Pontimicrobium sp. SW4: one gene and its partner. The protein of the gene in region 2 interacts with the protein of the main gene of each other region in a pairwise test. Links are inferred from orthologs where the notes say so. Each region holds a gene or a part of one and is shown on either strand. Other genes may lie near its edges. The genes, in order: dnaE and ABGB03_RS07795.

What was found.
Region 1: the proteins of ABGB03_RS07795 (region 2) and dnaE interact in binary tests that used the Escherichia coli proteins (3 or more experiments, as listed by UniProt). The link is inferred for Pontimicrobium sp. SW4 from one-to-one orthologs.

What each region holds. Positions count from the first base shown.
Region 1 is NZ_CP157199.1:95,466-103,815, reverse strand. What follows is about bases 1,847-6,747. They hold dnaE (DNA polymerase III subunit alpha), read right to left. Parts: upstream 6,427-6,747; coding sequence 2,047-6,426; downstream 1,847-2,046. Other genes in these bases: ABGB03_RS00515 (DUF6252 family protein), read right to left, coding at 6,580-6,747; ABGB03_RS00525 (metalloregulator ArsR/SmtB family transcription factor), read left to right, coding at 1,847-2,050. Outside these bases: ABGB03_RS00540 (M1 family aminopeptidase), read right to left, coding at 1-671; trxA (thioredoxin), read right to left, coding at 761-1,078; ABGB03_RS00530 (SRPBCC domain-containing protein), read left to right, coding at 1,303-1,734; more of ABGB03_RS00525, read left to right, coding at 1,724-1,846; more of ABGB03_RS00515, read right to left, coding at 6,748-7,071; ABGB03_RS00510 (30S ribosomal protein S16), read left to right, coding at 7,203-7,715; ribosome maturation factor RimM, read left to right, coding at 7,776-8,300; ABGB03_RS00500 (DUF2383 domain-containing protein), read right to left, coding at 8,289-8,350. UniProt on the Escherichia coli protein: DNA polymerase III is a complex, multichain enzyme responsible for most of the replicative synthesis in bacteria. This DNA polymerase also exhibits 3' to 5' exonuclease activity. The alpha chain is the DNA polymerase catalytic subunit.
Region 2 is NZ_CP157199.1:1,662,422-1,668,852, reverse strand. The notes cover bases 2,061-5,042. They hold ABGB03_RS07795 (DNA polymerase III subunit gamma/tau), read right to left. Parts: upstream 4,447-5,042; coding sequence 2,674-4,446; downstream 2,061-2,673. Other genes in these bases: ABGB03_RS07785 (RsmD family RNA methyltransferase), read right to left, coding at 4,911-5,042; ABGB03_RS07800 (DUF4738 domain-containing protein), read right to left, coding at 2,111-2,674; ABGB03_RS07805 (tRNA-(ms[2]io[6]A)-hydroxylase), read right to left, coding at 2,061-2,108. In the rest of the region: ABGB03_RS07815 (gliding motility-associated C-terminal domain-containing protein), read right to left, coding at 1-252; ABGB03_RS07810 (exopolyphosphatase), read left to right, coding at 625-1,530; more of ABGB03_RS07805, read right to left, coding at 1,527-2,060; more of ABGB03_RS07785, read right to left, coding at 5,043-5,459; ABGB03_RS07780 (DUF3822 family protein), read right to left, coding at 5,460-6,239; ABGB03_RS07775 (hypothetical protein), read right to left, coding at 6,265-6,431. UniProt on the Escherichia coli protein: Part of the beta sliding clamp loading complex, which hydrolyzes ATP to load the beta clamp onto primed DNA to form the DNA replication pre-initiation complex.

The DNA of each region.
Region 1 (8,350 bases), 1.6 Mb from region 2 along the record:
ATAGTTTTTTGAGTCGTCTCGAAAGCACCTGCAACGAACGAGAATAAATAGGTGCTCATTTTATCGGTAGGAATATATATGTGCTTTGTTTTATTTTCTTCTTCAATAGTATCTTTCAATAGTGCACCACATAATACGTTCCAGTCTTTAGGTGCTGCAATATTTAAATGGTAAACTGCTTTTAAATCTGGTTGGTCAAAACATGGAAACAATGTACTTGCTCTATCTGGCACAAGTAAAGTATATAAATATTCCTTATTTCTGTTCAGAGATAATTCGCCAGCATTAAAAGCAACTTCAATGATGTTTTCACCTTCTATTAAGTAAGTAGCATCAATTATTAAATGCTCATTTTCATGCTTAATATCAATATCGTTTCCATTGGCATTAACGCTTAAAAGTAAGGACTTGTCTGCGTTGAAATCTAAAATAAGTGGTTGTTCTAAATTTTGAATGGTAGTTTCCAGTTTTAAATTGGAAACTACAGGTGCATCTAACGATTCTGGAATATCAAAGGTTAAATGATACTCGATATTTGAAAGCTGTTCTACTCTAAATTCTGCTAAATCCAACGATATACCTTTAGCTAATAAAGCAGATTCGGTAACTTTATCATTATTACTACATGCTACCAAAAAAAGGGCTAAAAGCCCTAAACATATTTGCTTCATAATACAACTATAAAAGTAAGAGGTACTAAAAATAGAAAAGGTTTAGCGCATTGCCAAACCTTTTCTATAAGCTTATTTGTTAAATTAATTTATAACAATGAGTCTATTGCTTCTGTGTAAGCATTTTTTGGAGCTACACCAACTTGTCTTCCTACAACTTCTCCATCTTTAAATACTAAAACTGTTGGTATATTTCTAACACCATATTTCGCTGCAAATTCTTGATTTGCATCTACATCTACTTTTCCAACAACAGCCTTGTCTGCATATTCTTCACTTATTTGGTCAATGATAGGTCCAACCATTCTACATGGTCCACACCAAGCAGCCCAAAAATCTACCATTACTGGCTTGTCGCTTTTTAAAACCGTTTCTTCAAACGTTGCATCTGTTATTTCTAATGCCATAATATTTTAATTTAATTGTGTATTACTACTAATTTATATGCAAAATTAGTCAAAAATTTTGCCAAAGCTTACAACTACACTATTTGTTTTGTTTATTTGGAAATTGATTGACACTATAATAATTAAAATAACAAAAAAATTATACGCAACTAAATAGTTGCGTATTAAATATATATGTTTTAATTTAGCAACCAATTAGTTGCGTATAAATAAAACGAATAATTATGAAAGACATTATTAAAAAGGAAGTACTATTAAATCATTCTATTGATGCTGTATGGAATGCCATAAGTAAAGCTGAAGAAATTTCAACGTGGTTTATACCAGCAGATTTTAAAGCTGAAGAAGGCTACAAATACACCTTTACTTCTCCACCAAACGAAAAAGGCTGTACGGTGATTAGCGGAGAAGTGAAAAATGCAAATCCTTACATATTAATTTATACGTGGATAGTTGGTGACACTAAAACAGAGACTACTGTAAAATGGGAGCTTGAATCCACCAAAAATGGCACGAAACTATATCTTGAACATTCAGGTATTTCAAACTATCAAGGAGATACAGCAATAGCAATATTTGAAAGTTTTAGTGGAGGCTGGGATAATTGCATCAATGAATTAACAGAATTTTTAAAAGAAAAAGTTGATGCAAGATAATATTACAAAACTATTTAAAGCAATCGCAGACCCAACAAGGCGTGATATTTTTCACGCCTTAGTGATTGCTACTTCAGCATTGTCAATTACTCAAATTTCTAACCAGTTTGAAATTACAAGACAAGGTGTAACGAAACACATTAAAACTTTGGAAGATGCAGGCTTAGTACATATTAATGCACTAGGTCGCGAACGTTTTTGTAATGCCAATGCAAAGCCGTTAGAAGAAGTAAATAAATGGATTAAATTTTATGAGCAATTTTGGGATGACAAGTTAGGTAAGTTAAGTGATTTTTTGGATAGTAAAGATTCTTAATTCAACTTATAAAACACTTGTTGACTCTCTAATTCCTCAAGTAATTCTTGCGATATTTTTACTTTTTGTTTTCTACTAGGCATTTGTAATTTAATTTGCTCTTTATTATCGTAAATCACAAAATTTAAATGATGATTCCCTTCGTGCATTCTTAACAAGTCTTTAATGCTTTTTATACGATCTTCTTGAATGTCTTTAATATCAAATTGAATAGATAGTTTCTTTGCATAACTATCCATTACATCATGCAATAATTGGAAACTATTATATTGAATTCTTGGTTCACCTTTCTTTCCTGTGTCTCTATTTACCCATCCTTCTTTAATATAAGCTCTCACATACACAAAATTACTAACCATTAAAAAGTGTCTGAATTTTAAATATTCTTCTCCAAAAATTCTAAACTCATAAGATTCCACATAATCTTCGATAGTAAATAACGCCCAGCCTTTTCCTTGCTTACTTACACGATGTTGCACATCTGTCACTACGCCACCAAAAGTCAACTCTCTATTTACATAATTTTCAAGGTCTTTAAATAAAGACACTTCAGCATTACAGAATGTGGTCATTTCAATTTTGAAATCGTCTAATGGATGTCCAGAAATATAAATACCAACTACTTCTTTTTCACGTGCCAGTTTTTCCATAGTTCCCCATTCTTCACAAGGAGGCACTTCAGGTTCCGGAATTTGAACATCACTAGATTCTCCAAACAAACTTACTTGAGCTGAATTTTCGTTTTCTTGATATTTATTTGCGTATTTAATTGTTTTTTCTAGAAATGTTATACCATCTCCTTCATCAATAAAATATTGTGCACGATGTGTTTCTTTAAAGCAATCAAAACCACCAGCATTAGCAAGATTTTCAAATGCTTTTTTATTAGCTGCACGCAAATCAATGCGTTTTGCTAAATCAAAAATGGATTTATATGGCCCATCTTTTTTCCGGTTTTCTACAATGGTTTTTACAGCTCCATGACCAACACCTTTAATCGCTCCCATACCAAAACGAACTGCATTATCTTGGTTTACTGAGAACTTATAATAGGATTCGTTCACATCTGGACCAAGCACGTTTAATTTCATGCGCTTGCATTCTTCCATGAAAAAAGTCACTTGCTTGATATCGTTCATGTTATTTGATAACACAGCAGCCATATATTCGGCTGGATAATGCGCTTTCAAATAAGCAGTTTGATAGGCTATCCAAGCATAACATGTTGAGTGCGATTTGTTGAAGGCATAACTTGCAAAAGCTTCCCAATCTTTCCAGATTTTTTCGAGTTTCTCCTTGTCCATTCCTTTTGCAGCAGCTTGCTCTATAAACTTAGGTTTCATTTTATCAAGAACCGCTTTCTGCTTTTTCCCCATGGCTTTACGCAATACATCTGCTTCACCTTTGGTGAAATCTGCCAACTTCTGCGACAATAACATTACCTGCTCCTGATAGACTGTAATACCATAGGTTTCCTTAAGGTATTCCTCCATTTCCGGAAGGTCATATTCTATCTCTTCATCGCCGTGTTTACGTGCAATAAAACTTGGAATGTATTCCATCGGCCCAGGACGATACAAGGCGTTCATTGCAATAAGGTCATCAAAAACGGTAGGTTTTAAATCCTTCATGTGTTTTTGCATCCCTGGAGATTCGTATTGGAAAATCCCTACGGTTTCTCCTCTTTGGAACAACTCATACGTCTTTTCATCATCAATTGGGAAATTGTCAGGATCTAAATCTACATTATGTTTGGCTTTTACAATTTTTACGGTATCCTTTATAAGGGTTAAGGTCTTTAAACCAAGGAAATCCATCTTCAACAATCCAGCATCTTCCACAACCGAGTTGTCAAATTGTGTGACATACAAATCCGAATCTTTGGCTGTTGCCACTGGAACATAGTTTGTAATATCACTTGGTGTTATAATAACGCCACAAGCGTGAATTCCTGTATTTCTTACAGAGCCTTCTAAAATTCTTGCAAGATTTACCGTTTCGGCCTCAAGATCCTCACCATCTGCTATATTTAATAGCTGATTAACTTTTTCTAAATCTTCAGCACGAAACATCCCTTTAAGTTTCTTTTCGTCTGCACCAAAAATCTTCCCAAGTTTAGACATGGTAGGAATGAGTTTCGCTATTCTATCAGCATCAAATAATGGTAAATCCAATACTCTAGCTGTATCACGAATGGAGGACTTTGCAGCCATAGTTCCATAAGTAATAATTTGCGCTACTTGATTAGCTCCATATTTATCTATGACATAATCCATAACACGTCCACGACCTTCATCATCAAAATCGATATCAATATCAGGCATACTTACACGATCTGGATTTAAGAAACGCTCAAAAAGTAAATCGTACTTTAAAGGGTCAATATTGGTAATCCATAAACAATAAGCCACTACAGAGCCTGCTGCTGAACCACGTCCTGGACCAACAGATACATCCATATTTCTCGCTTCTCGAATAAAGTCTTCAACAATTAAGAAATATCCTGGATACCCTGTATTTTCAATAGTTGCGAGCTCAAAATCTAGTCGTTCTTCTATTTCTTTTGTGATTTCTCCGTAACGTTTTTTAGCACCCTCGTAAGTAATATGTCTTAAATAAGCATTCTCTCCTCGTTTGCCTCCATCTTCTAAATCTTGCTCATCCTTAAATTCATCAGGAATACCAAATTCTGGCAGTAATACATCTCTAGCTAGTTCAAAAGCTTCCACTTTGTCCACGACTTCTTGAATATTGACAATAGCTTCAGGAGTATCTTTAAACAACGCTTTCATTTCTTCAGAAGACTTAAAAAAGTATTCTTGATTTGGTAAGCCATAACGATAGCCTCGACCTCTTCCTATTGGAGTCCCTTGCTTTTCACCATCTTTTACACACAATAAAATGTCATGTGCATTAGCATCATCTTGCTCACAATAATAATTGTTATTTGTTGCGACCAACTTTACATCATGCTTATTTGCGAACTCTTTTAATACTTGATTAACACGTCTTTCATCCTCTTGATTGTGTTGCATAATCTCAAGATAGAAATCATCTTTAAACTGGTCTTTCCACCAAACCAAGGCTTCCTCAGCTTGCTTTTCACCAACATTAAGAATCTTACTCGACACTTCTCCATAGAGATTTCCTGAAAGAACTATAATGTCATCTTTGTATTGTTCTACTACTTTTTTGTCAATTCTTGGCACATAATAAAAGCCATCTGTGTAGGCAATGGATGCCATTTTCACCAAATTTTGATAGCCGTTTTTATTTTTGGCTAACAGCACAATTTGGTAACCATAATCTTTGTGTGACTTGTTTAAATGGTCTTCACAGACAAAAAATTCACAACCAATAATTGGTTTTATTTCTTCACCAACTGGAGCTTCTCCTTTTTCAAGAGCTTCTTCGTTTTGCTCCTTGATAATTCTATTATGGTTTTTCACTTCTTTTACAAAATGAAATGCTCCCATCATGTTAGCATGATCTGTTAATGCTACAGCATTCATGTTATGTTTAGCTGTAGAAGCAACCAAATCTTTAATACTAATAGTGGACTGTAATACCGAAAACTGCGAGTGATTATGAAGATGCACAAAGTTGGCATTTTCTAATTCTGAAACATCAACAGAGCTTTCAATGTTTTCAATCTCTTGTGTCTCCTGTAATTGTTCATGAATTTTAGCAGATGCTTTCTGGAGATTGATATGCTTTAATCCAATAAGTTGAATTTCCTTAGGATTAGCTATGGAAAAATTTTCAAAATAATCTGGCTGAACATCCAGTTGTTCTTTAGTGTACTGTTTTCTTCTAATTAATTCTAAAAAACAACGTGTGGTTGCCTCAACATCGGCAGTTGCATTATGCGCTTCGTTAAAAGCTTCTCCAAATAAATATTCGTGCAACTCTGTAAGTGTTGGTAATTTAAATTTCCCACCACGACCTCCTGGGAGTTTACATAATTCGGCAGTATGTTCCGTACACGTATCTAAGACAGGAAGTTCCAACAATTTAGTTGCAGTATCTTCTCGAAAAAACTCACAACCCATGATATTTAAATCAAAACCAACATTTTGTCCGACAACAAATTTCGATTTATTAAGTGCTTCGTTGAATTTTTCTAAAACCTCAGCTAATGGCAACCCTTGCTCCTGTGCCAATTCGGTAGAAATACCATGTATTTTTTCGGCATCATAAGGAATATTAAATCCGTTGGGTTGTATTAAATAATCTTGATGTTCAATACAGTTTCCCATTGCATCATGCAGTTGCCATGCAATTTGGACAGCTCTTGGCCAATTATCAGTATCGGTAATTGGAGCATTCCAACGTTTTGGTAACCCTGTTGTTTCTGTATCGAAAATTAAGTACATAAATTCCTTTTTTATTTCCTTTTAGAGGAAAAAGTAAGATGATAAAATTACGTAGAATTAATGCTTTTTTAAAGTGAAGTTATAAACAGTTTTGAACAAAAAAGTAATTATGGATTAAATACTTTTATTAATTTATTTTTAAGTTTTTATATTCTAGTTGATTTGTAACAAACCACCAGCTAAAGGCACTTTGTAGAATACACCTTTGTTAAAGTTAATTACTTTTAATCCATCTGCTGTATAAGCATAAAACCAAAACGTCCCATATAAATTTTTTGGGTCGTCATTATCTATGTCTTCAACAATAATTTCACCACTTGTTGGGTATGTCCCTAAACTTGGGTCTGGGGCATTCTTGGTGGAATAAACTGTTCCATCAAAATCTTTAAAAATTGCAACGTTATCACTATCTAACCCAAGACTAAATATTCCTCTAGTATCGCTTGTAGTTATTAGTTGAACTGTTTCTCCAGAGTCTCTACCCTCAATAACAAAACCTCCATTATCAATATCTGCTGCAAAAAAATCTGAACGCCACAACTCATTATTCTTATTTGCTTGCATAGCAGGTGAATTAAATCTAATTTCATCACTACAACTTAACATTGTAAGAATAACGATAAGGACTGCATTTAACTTTTTCATAACTAAGTAACGATTATAAGCCATCAAAAGTATAATAAAAAAGTAAACTAAATAATTGTGAATTAGAAAAATATAGTATCTTTGCGCTCTCATTAATAATCGAGGTCGAGAACCTCACAAATTAATTTTTTATGTCAGTTAAATTAAGACTACAAAGACACGGTAAAAAAGGAAAACCTTTTTACTGGATTGTTGCAGCAGATGCAAGATCAAAAAGAGATGGTAAATTCTTAGAAAAAATAGGAAGTTACAATCCAAATGTAAACCCAGCAATTATAGATTTAAATGTTGATAGTGCTGTAAAATGGCTTCAAAATGGAGCACAACCTACTGACACTGCAAGAGCAATTTTATCTTATAAAGGCGCAATGCTAAAAAATCATTTAGCAGGTGGTGTACGTAAAGGTGCTTTAACAGAAGAAGAAGCTGAAAAGAAATTTCAAGCTTGGTTAGATGAAAAGGCAGCTAAAGTTGAAGCTAAAAAAGATGGCCTAGCTAAAGTAGACGCTGAAGCTAAAGCAAAAGCTTTTGAAGCTGAAAAAGCAGCAAACGAAGCTCGAATTGCAGCGGCAGCTCCAGTTGTGGAAGAAGCAACAGAAGAGGCTCCAGCTGAAGAAGTACAAGCTACAAACGAAGAAGAATAAAAAATTATTTTTTATACTTTTAAACCCAGACCTTTGTGTCTGGGTTTTTTATTTAATTATATGAAGAAAGAAGATTGTTTTTATTTAGGTAAGATTGTTAAAAAATACAGCTTTAAAGGAGAACTTTTAGCTAAACTAGATACAGATCAACCTGAACTATATGAGCATTTGGATGCTATGTTTGTTCAAGTAAGAAATAACTTAATTCCTTTTTTTATTGAAAGTTCGCAACTTCATAAATCTGAATTATTACGCATTAAATTTGAAGAAGTCGATACTGAAGCGGATGCTGAAGCCTTATTAAAAAGTGAATTGTATTTACCGTTAGAATTCTTACCAAAATTAGAAGGAAATAAATTTTACTTTCACGAAGTGATTGGATTTAAAATTACTGATAAAAACTTTGGTGAAGTTGGAACTGTTAAGGCTATAAATGATTCCACAGCACAAGCTCTTTTTGAAGTAGATCGCGATGGTATTGAGATTTTAATTCCAATGAATGACGAGTTTATCGTAGAAGTAAATAGAGAAACAAAAACTATTTTAGTTGAAACTCCAGAGGGATTAATAGATTTATACTTCTAAGGTTTCCCTTACCTTTAGGCTATTCATTTTATAATGAAGTAAATCTCGCT
Region 2 (6,431 bases):
AGTTGTAATATCATTATCAATGTCAACATACACATTGTCTGTAAAGTCATGATTGCCATCAATACCATTATAGTCATTTATTGAATGCCTAGACATCATATTATTACCAATAATAGTGATGTCTCCTCGTATTGATTCAGTATATCTTGAAGTAAAAGGATCTAGTACTTGCGCATTAATATCTATACTTTGAATTAAAATAAAACCCAATATGATAATAATAATGTGACTCGATTTAGTACTTCTTTTCATAATAAGCTATTAAGCTGCCTTTTTCTATTTATCGCTATTGGGTAGTATTAACCATGTATTTCTAAATTATATGTATAGGTTTTTGCTATATATAAAATAGATAGTAGTAGGTTTTACTTTTTATAGAGATAAAAAATAGATTTGGTTCAATTTTTTTATCGATGACAATATATGTATAATTCTATAAAATGAATAAATTATCCGATAAAATGTAATTAATAGTAGGAAAAAGACTATATAATATAATTATTTTGAATTAGATGCAGTGATATGTGTTATAATACTTAGTTGAATATTAATTTTTTGAAGTAATAAGAATGCTTATTTTTGAAAATCGTTAAATGATTCCTCGATATTATTAAAAAAGATTTTATGCTATCAATTAAAAAGTATGGTGCTATAGATATTGGTTCAAATGCTGTTAGGCTATTAATTGCTATAATAATTGAGGAAGAAGGGAAACCAACTCGCTTTAAAAAGAGTTCTCTAGTTAGAGTTCCAATTAGATTAGGAGCCGAAGTTTTTTTAAAAAATACTATTTCTAATGAAAACAAAAGGCGCTTAAAAGATACAATGATGGCATTTAAGCTGCTTATGAAATCTCATAAAGTAGAACGTTATAAAGCATGTGCGACATCTGCAATGCGTGAGGCTACAAATGGCGTTGAAATAGCACAAGAAATATTTGAACATTCTAAAATTCAAATTGATATAATAGATGGAGAAGAGGAAGCTGCTATAATAGCGGAAACTGATTTACATGAGTATATAGATAACGATAGAAATTATGTCTATGTTGATGTTGGAGGTGGAAGTACTGAATTTTCTATTATTCATAATGGTGAAAAAGTAACCTCAAAATCTTTTAAAATTGGAACTGTAAGGCTTTTAAATGATATTGTAAAACGAGAAACTTGGCTGGAATTAGAATCATGGATTAAATTAAATACCGAAAAGTACGATAAAGTAGATGTGATTGGATCTGGAGGAAATATTAACAAAATATTTAAAATCTCAGGTAAAGCTATTGGTAAACCACTTACATATTTTTATTTAAGTACTTATTACCATACTCTAAAATCTTATTCTTATGAAGAACGTATTACAGAATTAGATTTAAACCAAGATAGGGCAGATGTTATAATTCCAGCTATGCAAATATATTTATCGGCAATGAAATGGAGTAGAGCAAAACACATTTATGTGCCAAAAATTGGATTGTCTGATGGTATAATAAAGAGTTTGTACTATGAAACAATACCTAGCAAAACTATTTAACCATGAACAGTTTCTTTATTTCCTAAGTTTTTCATGATTTGGGCTTCATATTCCAATAAATCTTGCCATTTTTTATCTACTTCTTTTCTATCTCCATATTGTCGCGCATAACCTAAAAACATTGTATAATGGTTGGCTTCACTAATCATGAGTTTTTTATAAAAACCTGCTAATTTTTTATCTTCCAGTTCTTCTGATAATAATCTAAAACGCTCGCAGCTTCTAGCTTCAATTAAAGCAGCATATAATAAGCGATGTACCAATTGTGTTGTTCTACTACCTCCTTTGGGAAAGAATTTCAGTAATTGTAATACGTAATCATCTTTTCTATCTCTACCCAAGTTGTAACCACGTTCTAGAATAATATCATGGACCATTTTAAAATGACTCATCTCTTCTTTAACAAGTTCAATCATTTCTTGAACTAAATCGGTATACTCAGGAAAACTAACAATTAGCGAAATGGCTGTACTCGTTGCTTTTTGCTCACAAAAGGCATGGTCTGTTAGTATTTCTTCTATATTTTTTTCAACGATGTTTACCCAACGAGGATCAGTGGGTAGTTTGAGTCCTAACATAATTAGTGTACTTCTTCAGTTTTTAATTCAATAATTTCCATGTCACCATTGTTAGCTATAACTAAGCGAAAATCTTTGCAAATTTCCGATTCAGGTATGCAAAAAGAAGCTACAGTAAATAACTTATCATTATCGGTCAACTCTTTATCAATAAAGAGTCCTAGCATAATAGATTGCTCCCAAAAATGAGCATCATCTTTGTTTTCAAAAAGAGATTTGTCAATAGTTTTACTAAATATTTTCTTTTCTTGAAATTCTACAGTGAGCTCAGTTATAAATTCTCTATAATAATGTTTATAATGAATTGTATCTATTTCAAATTCATTTAGAACATTGTTATTCATATCAGAAAAATACTTGGTACTTATTTTAAAACCATTACTAAAGGTGGTATCAACAATTTCTTCGGAATATTGCTCAGGAATGTAACTTACCTGCTCAAAAAAAGAAGGTGACAAATTACTATCCTCTAATATTTCTTTACTGGTTTTTTTTGCCCTGTCTTTTCCATCACAACTTGTAAAGAACACAAATGATACCATAAAAAGAGCTAAAATGTATTTCATTATATATCTAAGTCAAAAGTTTTACGTAATAAGTCAATATTTGGATTTTTCTCTTTTAGTTTCTCATATTTTTCAATAGGAGTATAGGCATACTTTTTTTCTAATTCTTCATTTACAGTAATATCCAGTGTTATTGAAAAATTATTAAGTTTTTTTCTTAAATAGGCAAGTAAATCATACTGTTGCCTTTCAACTTCTACTTTATTAGTAGAATTCGGAAACACCATATTAATGACAGTCTCAGAGGATAGTTTTGGTGTATCAATTCGCAAAATTGATGCTAAATTATATTTTCCTTTCTTTTCTAAATTAACAACAAACTCTTCCCATGCTATTTGCATGTTGCTTTCAGAAAAAGAATCTGTTGGAAGGTTTTCTTCATCAATAACAACTTCCATCTGCCGAATAAGATGTTCTTTTTTCTTTTTTATACTACTAAGCGATAAACCAGAGGTAGTTTTTGTTTGCTTGTTTAAAATTATTTTCGGTCTCTTTATTGCTAGTTTTTGAGCAACTTCATTTTCAACCGACGCTGCTTTTATAGGTTCAGGTTGTGGTTCGTTTACAACCGATTGCTCTATAGATTGAGTAGATATCGTTATACTGGCTTCTGCTTCTGTATTGACTGGCCTTTTAATAGGAATTGGAGTAATACCTTTACTTTTAAAGTAGGATGCTGGAATTATAAAGTGGCTACTGCTATTTTTTTTTTCTCCATCATAAGTGATAGAGGCAAGTTGCATAAGGCATAATTCCACCAGCAAACGTTGATTTCTACTGGTTTTATATTTAAGATCACAATCGTTAGCTAGCTCTATTCCTTTTAGTAAGAAACTTTGAGATGTTTTTTTAGATTGCTTTAAGTATTTTTCTTTTGTTTGGTCACCAACTTCAAGTAAATCTATAGTTTCAGGTGTTTTACAAACTAAAAGATCTCTAAAGTGTGAAGCTAAACCTGCAATAAAATGATGCCCATCAAAACCTTTAGATATAGTATTATTGAATTGTAATAGTAATTCAGGAATATTATTCTCTAAAATTAAATCGGTGCTTTTAAAATAGGTTTCGTAATCTAATACATTTAAGTTTTCGGTTACAGCCTGCCTTGTTAAATGCTTGCCTGAGAAACTAACAACACGATCAAAAATTGAAAGCGCATCTCGCATAGCTCCATCGGCTTTTTGAGCAATAATGTGCAAAGCATCATCCTCAGCATCGATTTCTTGTTGCTCTGCAATGTACTTCAAGTAGTTTTTTGCATCTTTAACTGTAATCCGTTTAAAATCAAATATTTGACAACGCGATAATATAGTTGGAATAATCTTATGTTTTTCTGTAGTTGCTAGAATAAAAATACAATGCTTTGGTGGTTCTTCTAGCGTTTTTAAAAAGGCATTAAATGCCGATTGCGACAGCATATGCACTTCATCTATAATATACACTTTGTATTTACCAACTTGTGGTGGAATACGAACTTGATCGGTTAAATTTCTAATATCATCTACCGAGTTATTAGAAGCTGCGTCAAGTTCAAAAATGTTAAATGCAAAATCTTCATCCTCTTTTTCTTCACCTTCACTATTAATCATTTTAGCAAGAATACGTGCACATGTCGTTTTACCAACACCACGAGGACCTGTAAATAATAAAGCTTGTGCTAAATGGTTGTTTTCAATAGCATTTAATAACGTATTTGTAATAGCTTGCTGTCCAACAACATCTTTAAATGTTTGTGGTCTGTATTTACGTGCAGATACTACAAAGTGTTCCATTGAAAAAACTTAGAATAGCAAAGTTAAAAATTCAGTTTAAAATTAAGAATTAGTAAGCACTATTTTAAGTTGAGTTATTAACAATTTATGTACTTTTGTGGTAAGTAGATCGCCTTATCGCTCAAGGTTTATACTTTGGGAGGAAAGTCCGAACACCATAGTGCAGCATAGTGGCTAACAGCCACCAGTCGTGAGGCTAGGAAAAGTGCAACAGAAAGAATGTACAGGTAATGCTGTAGTGAAATCAGGTAAACTCTATGTGGTGCAATGTCATGTAAACCAATGTTTGAGCGCTGCACGCGTGATGTTGGAGGGTAGACAGCTAAAGTTTACTGGTAACAGTAAATGTAGATAAATGATAAGGACTCTTTAGAGTACAGAATTCGGCTTATAGATTTGCTTAATTAAACAATCCCATATAGTAATATATACTCTATTTGGGATTTGTTTTTTATAGTATTTTTTTAATCCGCCTTAGGCAGTTCAAAAAAACTAAACCTATTGCCTCCATAGTTTTTGGAATAGGAATAACTTGCTAAACTTGACAGATTGGTATGTTTAGAATGCTCAATTATTAAGATACCATCATCTACTAATAATTGATTTTGAAAAACAAGTTCTGGAATTTTTGAAAAAGCATCTATGCTAAAATCGTAAGGAGGATCAGCAAAAATAACAGTATGCTTTTGCTTGGTTGTTTCTAAGAATTTAAAAACATCAGCTTTTATTACTCGAATATCGAAATCGAATTCATCAGATGTATGAGCAATGAATTTTGTGCAACCAAAATCTTTGTCTACACTTGTTATATCTTCAGTACCACGAGATGCAAATTCATAACTTATATTACCAGTACCAGCAAAAAGATCTAATACAGAGATGTCATCAAAATAAAAACGATTGTTTAAAATATTAAATAAGGCTTCTTTTGCCATATCTGTAGTTGGTCTTACAGGTAGTTTTTTTGGAGCAGTAATGCGCCGTCCTTTATATAATCCAGATATTATACGCATTTAAAAACTATTTGTGATTACAAAATTTGATAAATAGGCTTTACTAATACCTTCTGCTGGTGTAATTGTTGTCTTAGGCTCTATAATTGACACATTTCGAACATATGTATAGGCTATTTTATATAGTTCATTCTCTTTAGTAACATTGCCTAATAGAATAAGAGGAGTTTTCTCAGGATTTAGTTCTAATTGCTCTGCTGTAAATAAGATGTAATAAATAAAATCTTCTTTAGTGGAATAATCAAAAGTATTATATAATTGCAGTTGACCTTTTTTAATAACAATAATTTCAAAATGAGTATCCGCTATGTGAATATACATTTTAGTAGTTTGAGCATTTTTTTCAAGATTTAAAAGAGTTTCTAAAACAATTGTAGAAAAGTGCTTGAATTCAAACTCACCAAAGGAATCATATATATAATTGTTAATGTTTACATAGGGAACATATACGTTAACACTATCATTTGTAGATATTTCATCATAAGTTATAAAATCTGAACGTAGAATTTTAGAGTTGAACTTTAAATAGTCAGCTAAATGTTCTTCATTAAATAATGATTTTGGTACTAATGCCGATAATTCGTTTTCATGAATAACTGTAACAGATTTAAATGATTCTTTTAAACTATCTTCAGTATTAAATTGGTGAGTTAATTTATCAAGAACATCACTTGGATTGAGTTTCTTATCAAATAAGATTTTCTTATAAAAAACAACTGATTGTGTGCTTAAATTCAAGACACAAAAAGAAAGTCCACTCAAGCTAACTTGAATGGACAATGCATTATTTTGTAATATGTCTATTTTACTGTTCGTTTGAAAAGTTTTTAGGCCAGTTTCCTGTTGTATTAACTTCCTCCATTGATCCTACTTTAATTGCATCACCATTTACACCATCAACCGAAATTACTTGATTTTCTTTTGCAATTAAGTTTTTATCCTGATCGAATAATATTATAGATTTCATTGCTT